DNA from 2 places in the Paenibacillus solisilvae genome. Region 1 is predicted to be linked to the other one. Evidence: riboswitches for the same ligand, from Rfam matches in the RefSeq annotation. Region 1 holds a riboswitch; the other holds the start of a gene.
The links. Region 1 has a riboswitch for glycine ahead of sdaAB (L-serine ammonia-lyase, iron-sulfur-dependent subunit beta). Riboswitches for the same ligand answer to the same signal wherever they lie in the genome.
Positions count from the first base shown of each region.

Region 1 (10,899 bases):
TATTCTGGCAGATTCCTCAAGCTCAATGGGAATGGAGTGGAAGAACGATCTCATGACAACAAGGTTGAACGCGATAATAGCCGAGCTTAGCCAGAGTGCCCTGAACCCATCGAAGAGAAGATTAAAGTTCTGATGAAAGTCAGTACTACCCGTAGCTCAGACACCCCTCAAGCAAATAATTTTAAGCATTTCATAACAAAGCCGGCGCAAATGGCCGGCTTGTTTTCATGGTTCCGCTTTACCCTTGTTTCACCAAGTTTTCTGCTGTGCGGAAAGCCAGGGCAAGAATGGTCAACACCGGGTTAACGCCGCCGTTGGTTACATGCACGGAGCCGTCGCTCACCCAGAGATTGTCATATCCATGTACACGGCCCGTGGGATCGGTGACGGACGTCGACGGGTCATTACCCATGCGCAGCGTTCCCGCCTGGTGCTGCCCCCCACTGAGCCCATTGCCTGCCCGGGTCCGCCAAACCTGCCTTGCTCCGGCAGCCCAAAGCCACTTCTCCGCTTGCTCCGCCAGCATTGCCGAAGCTCGAAGAGACTCGGGGTGGACACTTCCGGAGAGCCTAGCAACGGGTATGCCGAAGCGATCTTTGACCGCGGTCGAGAGCTGCACTCTGGACTCGGCGCTCGGGATTTCTTGGATCGGGCCTTGAATTTGGCTTGTGCGCAGATAGGTATCGCGCATCGTTTCCTTGCCTGCGCTTCCCCAGCGGGCCGCCTCCGGCGCAAGTGCGCGATACCAGTGAATGAGCGGCAGCCGGGTGAATTCGTTGGCCAGCAATCCTCCCCCGATAACTCCGGCTTCGTTGCTATGGTCAAAGCGGAAGGTGGCTATGCTCACCCCCGGACCAAGACCGTCCTGAATCGCTTCATCAAAGAGGCCATATGCGCCGGAATAGACATGGCCTTGAAGATTCCTTCCAACTTGGCCGTACCGATTGCCGATCCCGTTCGGTTCCGCATCGCTTATTGAGTTGAGAAGGAGGCGCGCGCTTTCAATGGCTCCGGCGGCGACCACCACATGCCCCGCCCGCACCTGTCGGCGCTGGATCGAACCCGCTGTTTCCTGCACAAGGTGAACCCCGGTGGCACGCCTTCCCCCTTCTGTATCAATGCGCTCCACTATGGTATCGCAGATCAGGTCGCAGTTGCCGGAAGAGATGGCCCTCACCAGCATCGTGTTGTGGCCGCCATTTTTACTGTTGGTTGGGCAGGCGAATCCGACACACTGGCCGCACCGTCCGCAGGCCTGCCGGCCGTCACGCTCGACAGAATTGATGAGAAGAGGCACCGGCCCCGCATCCCATCCCAGCTTCACTGCCGCCCGGGCCAAGCGTTCCGCTTCCCTCGTCCTCGACAATGCCGGCATCGGATAAGGGCGCTCCCGCTTACCGCGTCCGGGGTGGGCATCCCCGTCACCGGAGACACCGACTTCCCACTCGGCGCGCTCGTAATAAGGTTCGAGGTCCTGATAGCGAATCGGCCAATCGCTTAGCGAGCTTCCGTCCGGAATTCCATAGCGTGTCGCCATGCGAAAGTCCTCCGGATGAAACCGCCATGCCTGTGCCCCGTAGACCCTTGTTCCGCCGCCCACAGTCATCGCGTTATTATGATAGTCGCCTTCAAAGGGTGCGGTGATCCTCTCTTCTCCACCGGACAAAAGAATCGTCCGGGAGTTGCCTTCGAGCGCAGGGCCAGTGTTATGACCGTATTTGCTTAACCGATGGTTCCGTAGATGATCGCTGCCAACCTCACCATATCGAAGCCAGCTTCCGCGCTCGATGACGAGAACGCTAAGTCCCGATTCGGCGAGCATGGCCGCAGTTACCGAACCCCCGGCCCCCGCTCCAACCACGACAACATCATACCGGTCCCGAAGCTGGTCAAAGGACCGCTGCGGCAAATCGGTTTCCTCGACTGGCGCATAAGTTCCCGGTACCGGTCCCGGACGAAATCCGATCATGTCCCACGACTTGCCCCCGCGATTCCCGCCTGCTTGGGGATTTCCATAGTAACCTTCGATGACGAGGCTCAATAAAGTGTCAAAAAATTGCTTCGATGGAACCGGCCAGTCCCGAACACGTTCTTGCTGGACATCATGCAACAAACTGTCTTTCTCGTCAGCCGACAGTTCGGCAAAAGACCGGCCATGGTGAGCTGCCGCTTCTGCATTCACCGCGAGAAGTCCGGGCTCAATGATATTCGTCCAGGCAGCAGGATCCTCGCCGGCGTGACGCTCCAAGTATGTCAGTACGCCTGCATTGGTCGCCGATGGCCATGCATCCTCCGGAACCATACGGTCGGCAACCGCTTTCAATACAGTTTTTACCTCAACAAAAAAAGACTTCTGATCGCCGGACTTCATCTCTCAACACCACCCAATGACATTCGGCCTGCCTCGTAAACTTTCATCCTCATGAACTTCTCTCCTATACTGGTTCAGTTTCCCAATCCTATTGTATCATCTAGAGTGCAAAGTGTTGATAATTAATGTTCAAATTAATGCGCAGGCTGCTCAACTGGAAAGCCGATTTTCTCATTACGGAGCAGTCGTTTAGCTTTTTCGGAATGTTGATCATATGTCTCTTGAGGAATTTGAATGCTTCCTTTTTGCGGTGCATTCGCTGCAGAAGTATAAATTAGCGCAACATTGGGTCTGGGGTGATTGGAGCGATTGGGCGTACCCCGATGCCACATTCGATCATCCCTGAGGATGGGGATAGCTCCGAGCCATGTTAGACAAAGTAAAGTAAAGTGATATTACTTTTGATACGATTTTTGCGTGTATCGACAGCTCCTGCCAATTAGGACCACCAAGTCACTCTTATTGCGAGTGGCTTTTTTATTTCAAATCTATATCTTTACGATTTAATTTGAACTATGATCTTCTTGGGAAGTAATTACAAGAGGAGGTAATTTATATGTATTATTGTATTGGGTGTAACAGGTTGCATGAAAAATCTAAACCCGGCACTATTATCTTCTCGAGTGGATTTATTAAAAAGGAAGACAAGCTAGTTAGCGTTGGTCATTGTAAAGCATCCGTGACATCCAAATCGAATTCAGATGGTCTTAAAGAAAAAATAGCCTACTTGATGAGGCATGCTTGTTGATCTTAGCGATCTCATTATTATTAATGACATTGGTCACTCTTAATCGAGTGGCTTATTTTGTTGGAATGCTATGCATTCGGATAAAGGCGCGTAAGGTAGAACGTAGATGATGACAAAAAAACCCGCTATATTAGCGAGCTTTAACAGGAAACTTGCTCCAGCTCCATGAACTAATCGATATTGAATAAATTCCCGCTTGATCCAGTAAACTTCAGGTAATTTTGCGTAGCTGTGGCACCGCTTATTGCACATGATAGAGTCTTCCAAGTCTTACGCCTGACATGCTGTTGTAACTTTCTGCTTCTGTAGTCGAATATGCATCAAATTTAATTTGTTCTTAACCAGTCTGCAGCACTGAATTTAATTGCGGATACCCCGGCGTATTTCATTACGGTTGGTACAACGCTGTTTAAAGGAACGGTTTTATAAGCATAAGGCAATTGTTCGTTGTAATCATAAGTAAACGTAAACGGTGTACTTGGCGGGTTCGTCTTACTCATATTTTCTACTCCGTCGATGTGTGAAGACCAAGCCCAATTCCCGATCGTTGATTTGTCATACCAAGTGAATCCTTTGGTAAACGCATTATCGCCATTATTATCCCAGCTGCTTCCGATATAAGTTCCGCTGCTATTTATTACTTTAGAATTCACGATTAAACTATGGTTCATTGCATCTTTAAATAATGTACTAAAAGGTTCATCCATATTGCCTGTATCGTCGCCTTGACGTTCTGCACCGATCATCGGTTCATTAAACCCATTATAAACGTTTGTATCCGCCGCGATCGAGGCTCCATTTCTGGCATTTACTCCACGTGATAGTTTATCTCCGCCATATTTCGAGATAGCGGGAACCGTATCAAGCAATTTCTGATGAGTCGAATCATCAAAATAATTATTAAACAAGTGCCCGGTACCTTGACGAATCATCGGCAAGCGCTGACCGACATTCGTATAATGATTGTATGCCATGGTCAATCTGATTCTTTGATTTCCATCTTTAATTTCGACTCCGTCGGGACTGACATAGTTCGTATAATCCTTATCGCCGGAGCCTGACAAATGAACTTTAGAGTGGTATGCTGCATACGCCATAATCTGATTTTTTGTAGCGCCTTCGTTACGCATTTTATAATAAACGCTGGTTGTTGGGTCCAGTGACCCTGCTGCATATTTTTGCTCCATATTATCGATTGCCTGATAAATAGAACTGCTCTCAGCAGGTTCTTGAGTTGCTGCTAATCCGAATTCATTCCAAGAAAGTGTTACATTGGATGAGCCATTTTCCAAATCAATCATTCCGTCTGCCGCTATAGAAAACTTACAATGATCAATCCATACATGGTTAGCGCCATTTACCTTGATAAATGTCCAGCCTACCTCTTTATGCTGTCCGGAGTCATCCCATTGCCACATTTCATCAAAATTGAGATTTCTTATTACAATATCGTTAGCTGATGCCTGTAATTTTAATTCAGCATGCTTAATTGTTTTTCCTGAAGTAGAGAAAATGGTTAATCCATCTACATTGGATATGTTTAATTTAGATACTCCGGAAGCGATTAACAGTGGATTCGTAAATCCCTTCGCTGGATTCGGATACTTGCTAATAAAGCTATACGTTGAAGCTTCAGTTGAATTTAAAGCTAATTCAGTCCATCCTAAGTTAATATTATCCGTAACTTCAATTACTTTTACAGTACCATTACTCGCATCCAGGATTGCCTGTAAAAACTCTCTTCCATTACTAACTGTACGATAGTAAGAGCTGCCTACATAACTGCTTCGATCCTTTACTCCTAAAGATGCATAGCCAGGAACCGCTAAAAAGCTGCTTTCATACTTCTTCTCAACCTTAGTCGTGTTAGGTATTGAATTAATCAGTGCTGCCTCTACTCTACTACCTGCATCAAAGAAAGAAGTAGTCACCAATAGACCTCCAATAACCAAACTACTTAAGACTTTTTTAATCATGAATAAATTCCTCCTTCAAATTTGGACTCTTTCTCAAAGTGCCATTATTTACTGCCTATTATTGTCACCACCCCCTGTCATAAGAGCGCTTTCATTTTCCTGTAACGATTCCTGAACAATTTGAGTGGCAGAGAAATAATAGGGAGTAAACCGTCACTTTATTTTAAAATAAATATAACCTACCAGAGTAGGCTATTGAATCCACTTTATAGGGCTCATTGGCAGACTTGTATATCCGCCAGCACAGGATGAATTCGAACAGTTGTTTGATGAGTTCTTTGGTCTCCTCCCCGTATAATGGCTTTTCAAAAACAAAAAAAGCCGCAAATTACGCGACTTCTAGATGGGAATTTCTTTGATTTCAGTTGGGATAGAACTGTCTTAGTTCTCCTTGTCGGGCGTATTTGATTCTTTGGCCTTTTTGCGGCGCTGCTCGATCAGTTCTTTGGTCAGCTTGCGGCCTGTCGGTGTTTGGGCGAGTCCGCCCTTACCTGTCTCGCGGTGCTTGGTTGGCATGGCGCTTCCCACTTCCAGCATGACGCCGATGACCTCATCGGCAGGGATCACACTGCCTACTCCGGCGAGCGCCATGTCCGAGGCTGCCAGAGCCGTGACGGCCCCCAGGCCGTTGCGGATGATGCAGGGTATTTCCACCAGTCCGGCCACGGGATCGCAGATCAGCCCAAGGCAGTTTTTAAGAGCAAGACCCACCGCGTGAACGGCCTGCTGTGCCGTGCCGCCGCGGAGCTCCACCATAGCGCCGGCGGCCATTCCGATAGCTGAACCCACCTCTGCCTGACAGCCGCCTTCGGCACCTGAAATGGATGCGTTATTGGCTATAACATAACCTATAGCACCGGCACAGAACAAACCCTTTATCAAATGTTCATCGTCCCAGTCAAATCTCTCCTGGGCGCTGACGAACACCCCGGGGATGATGCCACAGGATCCGGCAGTGGGGGTCGCGATAATTCTGCCCATGGAGGCGTTTACCTCGGATACAGCCAGCGCGTAGGTCATCGCCTCAGCCGCCGGACCTCCCAGAGAGGTCTCGCCTCGCTGCATATAATCCGACACTCTTTTGGCGTCGCCGCCGGTCAGGCCGCTGCGGGATTTGGTGTTCCCCGTGAGTCCCTGACGTACAGCCTCTTTCATTACCCCGTAGTATTCGGCCATCTGACGGAAGATCTCCTCGGTCTCAACGCCGGTTTCCTGAGCCTGATCCTCCAGCATAACCTCGGCAATCGTTTTATTCTCCTTTCGGCATATTTCAGCCAGCTGTTCAAGGGTCTCGAATCTCATATAAAGTTTCAGCTCCTTTTGGTCAAATCGATCATCGTAACTTCCTTAATGTGCGGCAGGTGATGAATCCGCTCTATAGTGCTTTCCCCTGGAGCCGAATCCAGTTCAAATACGGTCATTGCATCGCCACTCCGTCCCTTGCGATCCACATCCATATAACCGATATTAAACCCCTCCTGACTAAGCAGAGCGGTCATATTGGCGAGAACCCCCTGTTTGTCGGAATGCGTTACGGCAATCGTGGGAAATTCGCCCGTGATCTGCACATCAAAACCGTTCATGGAATAAACGGCAATCGTCCCCCCACCGATAGAGGCGGCTACGATTTCGGCTTTCCTTCCTTCGTTCGACAGGTTGATTTTGACCGAATTGGGATGAGGACCGTTGCCTTTTCCCTGAACCCATTCCAATGTCATTCCCGCTTCTTCTGCAAGAACGTCCGCCTGAGGAATGCGCTCATCATCCGTGTCGTAATTTAAAAGGCCTGCGGTTAGAGCCAGGTCCGTACCATGACCCCAATACGTCTCGGCAAATGAGCCGTACAGCGTCATTTTGGCCTCTTTCGGGCGGCATCCAAGCAGCTGTCGCGCCACTCTCCCGATGCGTACTGCTCCTGCTGTATGGGAACTGGAGGGTCCGACCATGGACGGGCCAATAATGGAAAAAACATTTTTAAATCTCACCTGTTCCAACGCTCCCTATAGGCATATTTCATAAAAAAGCAAATGAAAAAGACAGCAAAAAGGCATGCAACACCTTTTCTCTGTCCCTTGTACCTGAGAGTTTTTACGGATTTATTCCCTCCGCGGGTCCCCTTGGGTGGCTAGAAAGCTCTCTCCAGAGCCGCGTCCGGCGACGGTTCCTTGTACCTGAGAGATTAACTGCCTGTACGTGCCTACCTGCAGCTTGCTCCTTCGGTGCCGCCCTTCCACTATACGAGGGTGGTCTCTCCCGTGCGTCATCATCCGCGCTATATTGAATTATTTCCATAAGTTCAGTCAGATCTCTCTAAGAATAATGCAGAGCGAACTTCGGTGTCAATATAGCATATGTGGCGCCGTTTAAAACTCCATTCACGTTCTAACTTAAAGAAAAGCCGTCACTTACTATATTGACTTATTTCCATTACAGCAAACACAAAAAAAGACCGGAGAAATAACGCCGATCCGAGTTTTTTATAGAAAAATAACTTCAATTCCATCCTTTAACAGCAATATTCGATTTCGCTTTGTTTTTAAAAAACCTCTCTAACAAACCCAATTCCTGTTTGCGTTTAAGAGTGAGTTTAACACCGTCGATCAATAGTCTGGATCTCAAATCATCGTTGCGATTTAGCGTATGTAACCTCTTTATGAATTGCTCGTCCATTTGACCATCCTCCCAAGTGTAGGATTTCTGACATATCTAAATTATAATCCAGCTTAGGAAAAAAGTTTGTCATACTATATTGTAAGTACAACACTTGTTTTGTCGACAATTAGGTTTTCTGTGGAATATATAAATAGCCCAGTTTGCCGTGAAACTGGGCATCAATCTTTACGGTACTTTTACAACAAAAGGTACTGTAAAGACCTTATCATTTTGCTGGAATTGACCCCAAATCTTGTACACGCCGCTATGCGGGAACGTCGTCATAAATTTGGCATCCGGTCCCGAAACCTTTTCATCAATCGGGTGCACGTGCAGGTAATTTTCTGCATCTTGGGTTAAGATCACGACGTGTCCAACAGCTCCTAGATACGGCTGAAGGTCCGTTACAGGCTGCTTCGTCTGAGCGTCTTTAATATTGAAGTTCAAGTTCAGTTCCATGTCGGCCATAAGGTGATCAATCGAAAGCGTTACCACTTTACCATCCACCACTTTAGTTAATACAGCATCAGGTTCAATTGATTTTTGAGCAGGAGACTCTCCTTGAACCGAAATCCACTGGCTCTTATTCATCGCGCCCATGCCTGTTGGAGTGATGTCGGCAATCATCTTGAACTCTCCGGCTGTTGGAAATTGTGTGGTTACGGTGAACTCACCGTTTCCTTTATAATCAGGGTGAATGTGGTTGAAGAAGGACAAATCCTTGCTTACAATGATAAAATGCATCTGTTTTTCATGTACGGTATCAAATTCATCAATCGGTTTACCGTTTTTGTCCTGGATATGAATCATAATCGTCGTATCTTTCTTCGGCATTGTCTTATCACTAGAAAGCTTGAACTGGGCTTGGACATTGACAGCTTGATTGGAACCTGCCTCTATTGTCATACCGCTATGATCCATTGCCGCATTATTCGTTGTTCCTGATGTTTCGCCATGTGAGGAATGGTCCATAGAACCGCCTGATTTTCCGCATGCCGTCAAGAACGCAACTGCCAGTAAAATTGAAATCACTGCTTTTTTCATGTTTGTCTCCTGTCTCTTTGAAAACAAGATTATAACTTCACTCTCTGCAAGCGTAAGGCGTTTAACACAACGGATACCGAGCTAAGTGCCATAGCAGCTCCTGCTACCCAGGGTGCTAAGAGTCCTATAGCGGCAATCGGAATTCCTAGCGTATTATAACCGAGTGCCCAAAACAGGTTCTGTTTAATGTTGGTTATCGTTTTACGGCTCATGTAAATGGCATCTGCAATACTCGTAAGTTCTCCGCGCATCAGCGTCACGTCCGCTGCTTCCATTGCAATGTCAGTACCGGTGCCTATGGCTATGCCGACGTCAGCAGTGGCAAGAGCCGGGGCATCATTAATGCCATCGCCTACCATTGCCACTATCTTTCCTTGTCCTTGAAGTTTTTTTACTTCCTCTGCTTTGCCTTCCGGAAGAACTTCAGCGAGAACACGATTAATGCCTACTTGATGAGCGATTGCATGCGCCGTCCGTTTGTTGTCGCCTGTAATCATAATGACCTCGATGCCCATTTGTTTTAAGCGAGCTACTGCCTCTTTCGATGAGTCCTTGATCGTATCCGCTACGGCGACCATACCTGCATACTTGTTATCTACGGCAACGAGCATAGCGGTTTTCCCTTCAAATTCGAGCTCTTCCATAGCGGTACCCGCTTTTCCAAAATCGATGGCTTCACGCTGCAGGAGTTTACGGGTTCCAACCAGAACGTCCTTACCTTCTACGATAGCTCGAATTCCGTAGCCAGGAATGGCTTCAAACTGCTCAGTGGCGGTCAATGTGATGCCTCTTGCAAGAATACCAGCAACAATCGCCTCAGCAAGCGGGTGCTCCGATTGTTTTTCGGCAGAACCAATTAGGCGAAGCGCTGTGGCTTCATCCATGTTCTCCATTCGGACGTCTGTAAGTTCAGGTTTGCCTTTGGTTACCGTGCCCGTTTTATCAAGTACGACCGTTTGCACTTTTTGCATCGATTCTAAATGTTCTCCGCCCTTAAACAGAATGCCAAACTCCGCCGCGCGGCCAGAGCCAGCCATAATTGATGTTGGTGTCGCAAGGCCTAAAGCACATGGGCAAGCAATCACAAGGACCGCTATTGCCTTTTCCAGTGCAGCTGCAAAATCGGCAGGGGCAGCCCAGATAAACCAAACCAGAAATGTTACAACAGCAATTCCTACAACAATCGGGACAAAGATCCCCGAGATCACATCGGCGATACGCTGAATAGGCGCTTTAGAACCTTGAGCTTCTTCCACAACTTTAATTATTTGTGCAAGAGCTGTCTCTTTACCAACACGGGTTGCTTTAATTTTTAAGCTTCCGTTTTTATTAACGGTAGCCCCAATAACAGGTTCACCGGCTTTTTTCTCAACTGGGATACTTTCCCCCGTAAGCATGGATTCATCAACAGCGGACAAACCGTCTACGACTTCACCGTCGACTGGAATTTTCTCACCCGGTTTTACGAGAACAATATCCCCAATGACAACTTCTTGAGCCGGAATAGATACTTCTTGATTATTCCGAATGACTAACGCTGTTTTTGCCTGAAGCCCCATCATTTTTTTAATGGCTTCAGAAGTCCGACCCTTCGCTAACACTTCAAATAATTTTCCTAAGATGATCAACGTAATAAGAATCGCGCTGGTCTCGTAATACATATCCGGCTCATGGCGGTGAGCACCGACAGAAGCTGCCCATTGCAGCGTCAAATATAAACTATAAAAGTACGCTGCCGATGTTCCAAGGGAAACAAGCACATCCATATTGGCGCTTTTATTAAGAAGGGCTTTGTATGCCCCTACGTAAAATTGACGACCGATAATAAACTGTACCGGTGTAGCAAGTACCAGCTGCACCCATGGGTTCATTAAGAAATCAGGCAGATAAATCCATGATGTAAAAGAGAAGTGACTTACCATAGCCCACAGAAGCGGAAACGAAAGGATGGCTGAAGCCGCAAGCTGCATTTTCTTATGGCGAATTTCTTTTTGCTTATAATCGCCTTCTGCCGCTTTTTCCTCTTTTCGTATGGCTTTGTACCCAAGCTGCTCAATTTTCTTACTCATCTCGTTTACCGAGACCTCGGCAGCGCTATATTCAACATG
Region 1 is NZ_JBHSOW010000024.1:538-11,436, forward strand. Features, by position in the region: gene ACFPYJ_RS06530 (GMC family oxidoreductase) at 239-2,371, opposite strand; gene ACFPYJ_RS06535 (DUF3973 domain-containing protein) at 2,928-3,119, shown strand; gene ACFPYJ_RS06540 (pectate lyase family protein) at 3,446-5,095, opposite strand; gene sdaAA (L-serine ammonia-lyase, iron-sulfur-dependent, subunit alpha) at 5,477-6,397, opposite strand; gene sdaAB (L-serine ammonia-lyase, iron-sulfur-dependent subunit beta) at 6,406-7,080, opposite strand; glycine riboswitch at 7,244-7,361, opposite strand; gene ACFPYJ_RS06555 (hypothetical protein) at 7,589-7,765, opposite strand; gene ACFPYJ_RS06560 (hypothetical protein) at 7,934-8,791, opposite strand; gene ACFPYJ_RS06565 (heavy metal translocating P-type ATPase) at 8,821-10,899, opposite strand, start outside.

Region 2 (10,899 bases), on a different contig from region 1:
TTGTATTGAATTTGGGAGAGCACCTTCAGATTAGATTCCTGTTGATTGTTCTTAACCGACCTTTCCAGAATGTAAGTGTTCGCGATCGATAAGGACAGAAGCACCAAAAACATCGAGAGCATGATGGAGATCAATACGCGCTGCAAGTATTTTTTGGATTTATAAAATCCCAATACCTTCATTTGGGGCCCCTCCCGAAAATTAATGCGCTTACATTTTAGTCCCTATTATGGCAAATGAATATTAAAAGTTCCACTGCGATTAATAAACGACTATAATATATACAGGTTAATTCAGGACCAGGATGCATGACAAGCAAAACAGTTTACTACGATAATGAGGTGCACAATGATTGTTATAAAAACAAAAGAAGAAATAAATAACATGCGCAAAGCCGGCATCATTCTCGCCTCCTGCCACCAAGAAATCGCCAAGCTGATCAAGCCTGGAATCACAACGGATGAAATCGATCAATTTGCCGAAAAATTCATGCTGGAGCATGGAGCAACACCTGAGCAGAAAGGCTATAACGGCTACCGCTTCGCAACATGCGCCTCCATCAATGACGTCATCTGCCATGGCTTCCCCTCTGCCACAGCGCTTAAAGACGGCGACATCGTCACGATCGATATGGTCGTTAATTTGAACGGCTGGCTCGCTGATTCCGCCTGGTCCTATGCGGTGGGCAAAGTCTCTGATGAAGCCCGGCGCCTGTTGAACGTGACTGAGCAATCCCTGTACAAAGGTATTGAACAAGCGGTTGCAGGCAACCGCATCGGAGATATCTCCAATGCGATTCAAGTCTATGCTGAAGCGGAAGGTTTCTCGGTTGTACGGGAGTTTATCGGTCATGGCATCGGTTCTCAAATGCATGAGGAACCGCAAGTTCCCCACTACGGCCCTCCCGGCAGAGGTCCGCGTCTGAAGGAAGGCATGGTCTTGACCATTGAGCCGATGCTCAATGTCGGCGCTTGGAAGAGCAAGCTGGATTCAGACGGATGGACCGCAAGAACAATTGACGGCAAGCTCTCTGCGCAGTACGAGCACACGCTTGCTATTACAGAGGATGGACCATTTATTCTCACCAAGCTTTAATCAATAAGGGCTGTGCCTGGCTCAGTGACGATGATCACCGCAGACAGGCACAGCCCTTATGTGATTGATGCAGGCGGCAGGCTTCTCTGACTTACCGGCGGAAGTTCCATTCCTGCGTGCCGTATTTCTCCCGAACAAGCTTAGCCGCAAGCTCCTCCTCGTAGCCGCTCAGCTTCTCTACGATGAATTCCGTTTCAAGACCTTCGGCGAAGCCTTGTCGAAAGGCTTCTTCGACCTCCCTAATCGTAACCGGACTGCCGTTCTTCGACTGTAAGCAAGGATTAATGGCAGCAGCTTTCTGATCAAATGTCTGCTTGATTTCCTCCCTCGCCTTCACGTCCTTGAAGAGAAGCAGGCGGAATAACAAGTCCGTATCCAGATCCAGCAGGACTGAGCCATGCTGCAAAATCATTCCCCTGGCTCGCATCTGCGCACTGCCGGCTATTTTCTTCCCCTCCAGGACAAGCTCATACTTCGAAGGCGAATCAAAGCAAGCCGGGGACGTTATCCCCTTCTCAACCTGCTGGGGGGAGTCCTGTGCGGCAAGGCCGGTCATTTCAGCATGCAGCCCCAATTTTTGAAACCCGTAGAGCAAGCCCATGCTGAGCACACGGTAAGCATCCGTCACATTTGCCGGCATACCCGGATAGCTCTCAGAGACGATGATACTGTAAGTCAGCTCCTGATCATGAAGCACGGCACGTCCGCCGGTCGCCCTTCTGACAAAACCGATCCCGTTCTCCATTACCCTTGATACGTCTATTTCCTTATGGACCCGTTGAAAATATCCGATCGATAACGTAGGCGGATTCCAGCCATAGAAACGGACGGATGGAAGCGTGCGGCCCTCGCTGTGGGCGATAAGCATGGCCTCGTCAATCGCCATGTTCTCCTCCGGTGAACGGCTGCCGGTATGAACGAATCTCCAAGGTGCACCCATAACTACGCTCCCTTCAATCAGCTCCTTTTGATGACAGGCGGTTGTCTTGCTGATTCGATTGCGTATTAGTCAATCAACGTCCGATATCGATCCGCGGATAAAAGTTTGTTCAGCGCATTTTCTACATTTCCATCGACTTCTACCTCAACGATCCAACCACCCTCGTAAGGCTCGCCGTTAACAAGCTCCGGCTGTTCCATAAGCGTCTGATTCACCTTAGTGACCGTCCCCGAAACGGGACAGTAGAGCTCCGAAACGGTCTTCACGGATTCAATGGATCCGATGCTCTCACCTGCTGTGACGGCCGTGCCCGTCTCAGGAAATTCAACAAAAACGATGTCTCCAAGCAAGCTCTGCGCGTAATCCGTTATGCCGACCCGAACGATTTGCCCTTCAACCGCCAGTACCCACTCATGTTCATCGCTATAGACCAGATTTTCTCTAACCTCACTCATCGGTACACGCCTCTTTTCGAATTAGTTGGTGAAGCGAAGAATAGAATAAAGGAGCATCAGCTGTTCTAAAAGCAGGAAGAAACGCCATTGCGCTATCCGCTAAGGAGGTCATACAAGTCTCTTCCCTTAAATCTATAGCGGGAACGAAGCGAAAATTCATCATTCCCCGTCCAAAAAAAAGGACAGAGAAAAGGAATTGCGCCTCTTCTCTGTCCTCGGTACCTGAGAGTTTAAGACATGACGGCTTTCAAGGCCATGCAGTCCTTACACCTTGGGTGGCTTTCGCGCTCTCCAGAGCTGCGTCCGATACCGGTTCGTTTACCTGAGAGATTACCCGTTAACCGGCGGGTTAACGGCTTGCTCCTTCGGTGCCGCATCGGCAAGCTGCCTGAGCGGTCTCTCCCGACTATCTTCATCCGCATCATATCCAGTTGTCTCCATCAAGCATAGTTCACTCTCTCTTTTTATGTCAATATAGTTAACAATAAAAATAGATTTCGTATAATCAAAGGTTGACATTGATTGATGCACAACGTTTATAATAAAGCTATCAGTGTGAATGGACAATTGAATACGCGGATGATGGTAGAGGGAGAGATTACCTGAAACCGGGGTAACGCCGAAGGAGTAAGCCTGCCCGCAGGTGAATCTCTCAGGCAAAAGGACTTTTATCGGACGCATCTCTGGAGAGCATCCTAATTTCTTTAGGATCACCCAAGGTGAAACTGTTAAGCAACATGTGGATAACATTAATTTATGTTTGCATGTAACTTAACAGGTAACTCTCAGGTACAAAGGACAGAGCAGAAGGAAGAGACTGCGCAGCTTTAGCTGCGTATTCGGATTCCTTTTGCCTGTCTTTTTTAATTGGTGTGACCTGTCGGTTATGGAAGCTAATTTATGAAAGAGGTGATGAGATGGAGCCTTTACAACGCACACCGCTCTTCCCGCATTATGCCGCCTTCCCAGCCGTCCGATGCATCGATTTTGGCGGCTGGGAGCTGCCTGTTCAGTTTACCGGCATTCAACAGGAGCATGATGCCGTGCGCCGTCAGGCAGGGTTATTCGACGTCTCCCACATGGGTGAATTCCTGGTAACCGGAATGTATGCAGAAGCTTTTTTGCAGCAGATGACGACGAACGATATCGCGAATCTGGCTGCGGGACAAGCGCAGTACACACTCATGTGTTATCCGAATGGCGGGGTCGTAGATGATTTGCTCGTATACAAATATTCAGACGATCAATTCATGCTCGTCGTCAACGCCTCCAACATCGACAAGGATTGGGCTTGGCTGCAGGATCATATTATTGGCGACGTTGTGATGGAGAACCGTTCCCGTGTAACGGCTCTTCTTGCCCTGCAGGGGCCTCTTGCCTCGGCCATATTATCCCGGGTTACCGATGCAGACACCGGCAGCCTCGCTTCCTTCCACTTTATCCATCCAGCCGTCGTCTGCGGTGTTCCCGCGCTTGTTTCCCGCACGGGCTACACCGGCGAAGATGGCTTTGAGATTTATGCTCCAGCTGATCAAGCGGGGATCGTATGGAAAGGCTTGCTTGCTGCCGGGCATGGGGACGGACTTATTCCTGCCGGACTTGGCGCTCGCGACACGCTGCGTTTCGAAGCGAGGCTTCCTTTGTACGGACAGGAATTATCTCCTGATATTTCGCCGCTTGAGGCCGGACTTGGCTATTTCGTTAAACTGCTTAAAGGGGATTTTATCGGACGCGGGGCATTGCTGGAGCAGCAAAAATTAGGGTTAACGCGTAAATTAGTCGGGCTCGAGCTGATCGACCGCGGAATTCCGAGGCCGCATTATCCCGTCTATGCGGACGGCTCACTCATCGGCGAGGTGACAACCGGTACGCAGTCCCCCTCTCTGAAGCGGAACCTGGGGCTGGCGATGATAAAAATGGACTATACGGCTTTAGATACGGAAGTTCTCGTCGAGATCCGGGGGAAGATGCTGAGGGCCCGCATTGTGAAAACCCCTTTTTACAAAAATACGCCCGCATCCGGCAAAGGAGTGACTGCGCCATGAACCACCGCTACTTACCGATGACGGAGCAGGATCAGGCTGATATGCTCCAGACGATAGGGGCAGACTCCATCGAAGATCTCTTCATCGACATACCGGAATCCGTGCGTTACTCCGGCGTCCTCCCCATGTCCGCTGCGCTTAGCGAGCCGGATCTGCTGAAGCATATGCGCCAATTATCCGACCGCAATGCAGACTTTGACCGTTATGCCTGCTTCCTCGGCGCAGGTATCTATGATCACCATATTCCTGTCATCATCAACCACATGATTTCCCGCTCCGAATTTTATACAGCCTACACCCCTTACCAGCCGGAGATCAGCCAAGGAGAGCTGCAGGCCATCTTTGAATTCCAATCCTATATTTGTGAATTAACAGGCATGAAGGTGGCCAATGCCAGCATGTACGACGGAGCAACCGCTCTCGCGGAGGCTGCCGCGCTGGCCAGCGGTGCAGTGAAGCGGAAGCAGATTCTTGTTTCCCGCACCGTTCATCCCGAGGCTAGAGAAATTCTGCTGACATCGGCACACGGTCTGGGCCTTAAGATTACCGAGATCGGCTGCAGCAATGGCACAACAGATCTGAATGAGCTTGCTGCCGCTGTTACTGAGGATACTGCCGCCGTTCTGATCCAAAGCCCGAATTTTTTCGGCTGCATCGAGGATGTCAGAGCCATTGAGCCGCTTATTCACGCCAAGAAAGGACTGCTCGTCTTAAGCACCAACCCGATGTCGCTCGGTTTATTGGAATCCCCCGGGGAACTTGGTGCAGACATAGCTGTCGGCGATGCGCAGCCGCTTGGCATTCCTGCGGCACTCGGCGGTCCGACCTGCGGCTTCTTCGCAGTAACAGAAGCGCTGATGCGCCGCATTCCCGGGCGAATCGTCGGCCAGACCGTCGATCAGAACGGGCAAAGAGGCTTCGTGCTCACGCTGCAGGCACGCGAACAGCATATCCGCCGGGAGAAAGCGACCTCTAATATATGCTCCAATCAAGCGCTGCTTGCCCTTTGTGCATCCATTTACATGTCAACGATGGGCAAGCAGGGCATGCAGGAAACGGCTTTGCTCAATTTGCGCAAAGCACATTATGCAGCGGAACAATTCACGCTTACTAACGAAGGGAAGCTCAGTCTGCCATTTTCAGCCCCCTTCTTCAACGAATTCGTCCTCCGGCTGCCGGAGGGTGCCGATCCCGCCGTCATCAATAAGAAGCTGTTGGAAGCCGGGTTCATTGGCGGCTATGATCTTGGCCGTGCTTATCCGGAGCTTCAGGGTCATCTATTAGTTGCTGTTACGGAACGGAGAACGAAGGACGAAATCGACCGGTTCGTCCTTGAATTGGAGGCCTGTATATGAAACCCGAGAAAGCACTCATATTCGAGCTCAGCAAGCGAGGACGCGTCGCTTATTCTCTTCCGGCATGCGATGTTCCGGAGATTGCCCCGTCTGATGTGATTCCAGCTTCGCTGCTGCGAAGCGCACCGGCAGCGCTGCCTGAAGTATACGAGGTCGATGTCATTCGTCATTATACCGAATTATCCAGGCGCAACTTCGGCGTTGATAATGGCTTCTATCCGCTTGGTTCCTGCACGATGAAATACAATCCCAAGATCAATGAAGATACCGCCAGATTCGCCGGATTCGCCAAAATCCATCCCTATCAGCCTGAAGAGAGCATACAGGGCGCCCTCGAGCTGCTCTATACCCTGCAGCAGGATCTCGCTGCTCTGACCGGCATGGATTTCGTTACCCTTCAGCCTGCAGCCGGGGCACATGGCGAATGGACGGGACTTATGCTCATTCGTGCATATCATGAGAGCCGCGGCGAAGTACGCACGAAGGTCATCGTGCCCGATTCCTCCCACGGAACCAACCCGGCCAGCGCAACGACGGCCGGATTTGACACCATAACAATCAAATCCAATGAGCGCGGCATGGTTGATTTGGAAGCATTACGCGCGGCCGTAGGAAACGATACAGCAGCGCTGATGCTGACCAATCCCAGTACACTGGGCTTATTCGAAGAACAGATTGTCGAGATCGCCGATATCGTTCATGAAGCAGGCGGCCTTCTCTATTATGACGGAGCCAATTCCAATGCCATTATGGGTATCACGAGACCCGGCGATATGGGCTTCGACGTTGTTCATCTCAACCTTCATAAAACCATGAGCACGCCCCATGGCGGCGGAGGTCCCGGTGCCGGGCCGGTCGGCGTGAAGAACAGGCTTATCCCGTTTCTGCCTGTACCGGTTGTCGGCAAACGCTCTGACGGCACCTTCTTCTGGGATTCCGACAGGCCGCAGTCAATCGGCAGAGTCAAAGCTTTCTACGGCAACTTCGGTATTCTCGTTCGCGCCTACACCTACATCCGCACCTATGGGCCGGAGGGTCTGCGGCGGGTTTCCGAATGCGCCGTGCTCAATGCGAATTATATGATGCACCGGCTGGCCCCCTACTACGAGGTTCCTTATCCGGGCGTCTGCAAGCATGAGTTCGTCCTCTCCGGCAAAGGTCTCAAGGCTTATGGCATTCGTACGCTTGATGTGGCCAAACGGCTGCTCGACTTTGGCTATCATCCGCCGACGATCTATTTTCCGCTTAATGTCGAAGAAGCGATTATGATTGAACCAACCGAAACGGAAAGCAAGGAAACCCTTGATGCCTTTATTGAGAAAATGATTCAGATTGCGCACGAGGCCGAGCATACGCCGGAGCTCGTCCGCAATGCACCTTATAATACGGTCATCAAAAGGCTCGATGAAACGGCCGCCGCCCGAAAACCGGTCTTAAATTGTACCTGCAGTTAAACAAAATAAGCCTCCATTCCCGCTGCCGTGGCAGTCGGTTGGAGGCTTTTGCTTTTCCCTTATTAATCAACCAAACATTTCTCAATAACAGCCATACGAAGATATAGCCCATTCTGGGCTTGACGGAAATACGCTGCACGCGGATCCATATCCACCTCAGGGTCAATCTCTCCTGCACGCGGAAGCGGATGCAGAATCATTGCGTTTTCCTTCATATGCTCAAGCAGCTGACGGTCAATGATATATTTGCCCGCCGCCTTATTATATTCATCCTGGGAAGTGAAGCGTTCCTTCTGGATTCGCGTCTGATAGAACACATCGGCTGACTTCGCCACCTCCACGAGATCGGTTGTCTCTTGATAGCTGACGTTCTTCTCATCCAAGTATTGTTTAACTGATTCCGGGATGACGACATTATCCGGCGCGATAAAATAAATATGTATGTCTGAGTAGTTCGCTAATAGATAGCTAAGCGAATGGACCGTTCTTCCGTAGGTTAAATCCCCAATCATCGCGATATGCAGCCCATCGATTCGGCCAAATTCCTTCTGGATCGTGTACAAATCCAGCAGTGCCTGCGTGGGATGCTCACCGGAGCCGTCACCGGCATTAATGACAGGCACGCTCGATACAGCAGCGGCACGCTTCGCAGCACCTACGTCTGTATGCCGCATTACGATGAGATCGCTGTAGCCGGATATAATTCGAATGGTATCCTCTAGCGTTTCACCTTTGATCGTTGACGAGAACTGACTGGCATTCTCCGTCCCGATCACACGGCCGCCCAAACGATGCATCGCCGATTCGAAGGAGAACCGGGTGCGTGTGCTGGCCTCGAAAAAAAGCGTACTCATGATTTTAGTAGAAAACCGGCCAGTCCCTCCGTGCCGGACAACCAGCTCCATCTCTTGCGCCGACAGGAAAAGCTGATCAAGCGTTATACGATCGAATTGTTTGGCACCAAGAACATGATATAAGGCATTCATTCTGCTGATCCATCCCTTTCATGCGCAAATTACAATCAACATTCGGGTCGACTCCATCATGATTATAAGCTTATTCATCATTTAGTTACAAATCAAACCCCGGGCAGGATGGCACAGATATCCAATTATCGATACAAATAAAGACATAACTGGTTCTTGTTGATTGATAGAAAAATAGATATACTCTCTATAGCCTGAATAGAGGGGAGAGCTATGCCGTCCGCAAGGAAAGCTGCAGCAACCTACAAACCGTATAAGAATATCTATTTTGAGAGGAGATTCTTCGTTTGAAAAAAATCCAAGCCCTTATACTTGTACTCGCGCTGTTCACTCTTGCTTTCTCCGGAGCAGCATCTGCTGCCGCACAAAAATCCATTCGCGTGTGGGTGGGTGATCAGGAGGTTAAATTTGACATTCCGCCTGTCGTTGCCAATAATACCACCTATGTCGAATTCAAAGGCTTGTTTACTGCGTTAAAATATACCATTGCTTATGAGGCTGTAACCAAGACCGTTACGGGCCAATCAGGCTCGAGCTCTATTAAGATCAATCTGACAACGGGACAAGCTGTCGTCAACGGCAAAGCTGCCGCCCAGACTGTTCAGCCGCTTGCCTTGAATGGACGTACGCTGATTCCGCTCCGTTTTGTCGGTGAAGCAACCGGCAAGCTTGTGGAATGGAATCCATCCGAGCAATCAATTAAAATCAAGGAAAAAGGGCCGACTGCTGCTGATCAGCAGGAAATTCAAGCCCTTCTTACACAGCAGGACGCCTATGATATGGCCGGTGATCGAGAGGGCTTCTTATCAACGATTGATCCGGCATCTCCGCTGTATACATATTTCAAGAATATTTCTCCTGAAGAATACAATAAGGTAATTGTCCATACAACGACTAAGCTTGTACAAATCATTGAATGGCAACCGAATACGGCTACAATTCTCGTCCATCAACTTTCAGAGAAGGTTAGCGGCGGTTTCTATTTGAATAACGAAGATGATGCCCAGATGACATTGGTCCGCGGTTCCGACGGGAAATGGGACTTATCCGATCTAGAGCTTCTCAGCTTGAACTATATTGACACAGAGGAAATTCTTAACCAAGTGGCAGATGTGCCTGCAGCCGACAAAGAGAAAATCATTGCTGTACTTAATAAACAGCTTGAGGCTTCCAACAACGAGGATCTTGCCGCTTACAAAGAAACAATTGATCCCGCAACACCTCATTTGGATGAATTATTGGCACCTACCCAGCAAATCTTTGATCAATATGATCTGAAGTTTAGTTTCGAGGACGTATCTATCATCAATTATACCGGCACAGAGGCACAGGTTTATCTGACCCAAGCAACAGAGAAAATAAAGGGGCCACAGTTCCAAAACAGCCGCGTCCGCCTGGTCGTTACTCTTATTAAAACTGCCGCAGGCGAATGGATAACTACCTTAGATACTAAAATCATTAGTGTAGAAGCGTTGCAGGACCCAAACTCAAAGTTTTAATTGACTTTACCTCTGGCTGTGATCCCTCGGTCGCAGCCAGAGACATTTTCCCTCATTTGAAGCTTCCCGTCTATGCTTGTACACTCGATTGAGAAGGAACACGAAGCGCCTCCCCGCGTTACGAACTAACCGATCGTTAGCCGGCCCCGGTCCCGCATTATTGGCCTATTTGACCCGCTTGCCGCTAACGCTACCGCCATTCCTTTCTTTCCCCCTCCTATCCTTGATAATCCACACTAAAAATGTAGGCCACAATCAGAAAGATCGTCCCTCCTAAAACAATTTGCAGGAAACGCATCCATTCTTTTTGGCTCGATTGCCGCTCCTTGCTGGAATCTTTCTGAATTTGCTGCAAATAGCTAAACAATTTCATTTCCAGGGTATTCAATTTCGGCGCCAACTGATCCACCTGCTTCTGCAGTCCTTGTGCAGCTTCTTTAAGCCCACACCATTCTTCTTCGTGCAGCTTATTAATCTCTTCGAGTCGTTTAAAGCGCTCCACATTTGCTGATAATTCTATCTTCATCTGCAGCTGCCTATCTTGAAGCCCTTCGATTAAATCCTCGACATGTTTGAGCCGATCCTGATCCTGTATCTCTCTTATGACATTATCCATAACTAGTCCATCTCCCAACTATTGAGGAATTCAAACCTATGCTGGTACACCTGCAAGACACCCGGCTCCCTCTAAGTCACTTGAATTGCTGCGAATTATTCGTCTGCGCATTTTATACGAGCTCGTATATTGAATGTAACACTAAAATATACGAGTGCGCAACAATAAATAAAAATAATTGCATGCACGCAATTTATCGGATATAATCCATTTGAGGAGTGATCGACAATGAACGACGAACTTATTCTTTCGAGTTTGGGACAACGCTTAAGAAAAATCCGGATCGACAATGGATATTCCACACAAAAGGAATTATCCAATATTTCAGGCATTTCACAAGCTACACTTTCAAGAATTGAAGCAGGCCTGCAGCTGCCTGTTCCCGAGACATTAAAAACACTTTCCAAATTCTTCAAGAACATCACCTATTCGGATTTACTGATGCATGCCGGAT
Region 2 is NZ_JBHSOW010000106.1:26,722-37,620, forward strand. Features, by position in the region: gene ACFPYJ_RS27575 (cache domain-containing protein) at 1-182, opposite strand, end outside; gene map (type I methionyl aminopeptidase) at 349-1,095, shown strand; gene ACFPYJ_RS27585 (lipoate--protein ligase family protein) at 1,187-2,035, opposite strand; gene gcvH (glycine cleavage system protein GcvH) at 2,101-2,490, opposite strand; glycine riboswitch at 2,698-2,787, opposite strand; glycine riboswitch at 2,791-2,905, opposite strand; glycine riboswitch at 3,070-3,168, shown strand; glycine riboswitch at 3,172-3,294, shown strand; gene gcvT (glycine cleavage system aminomethyltransferase GcvT) at 3,408-4,535, shown strand; gene gcvPA (aminomethyl-transferring glycine dehydrogenase subunit GcvPA) at 4,532-5,890, shown strand; gene gcvPB (aminomethyl-transferring glycine dehydrogenase subunit GcvPB) at 5,887-7,344, shown strand; gene pyrB (aspartate carbamoyltransferase) at 7,407-8,330, opposite strand; gene ACFPYJ_RS27615 (copper amine oxidase N-terminal domain-containing protein) at 8,618-9,829, shown strand; gene ACFPYJ_RS27620 (hypothetical protein) at 10,047-10,445, opposite strand; gene ACFPYJ_RS27625 (helix-turn-helix domain-containing protein) at 10,674-10,899, shown strand, end outside.
Region 2: another riboswitch for glycine. It lies ahead of gcvH (glycine cleavage system protein GcvH); the one in region 1 lies ahead of sdaAB (L-serine ammonia-lyase, iron-sulfur-dependent subunit beta).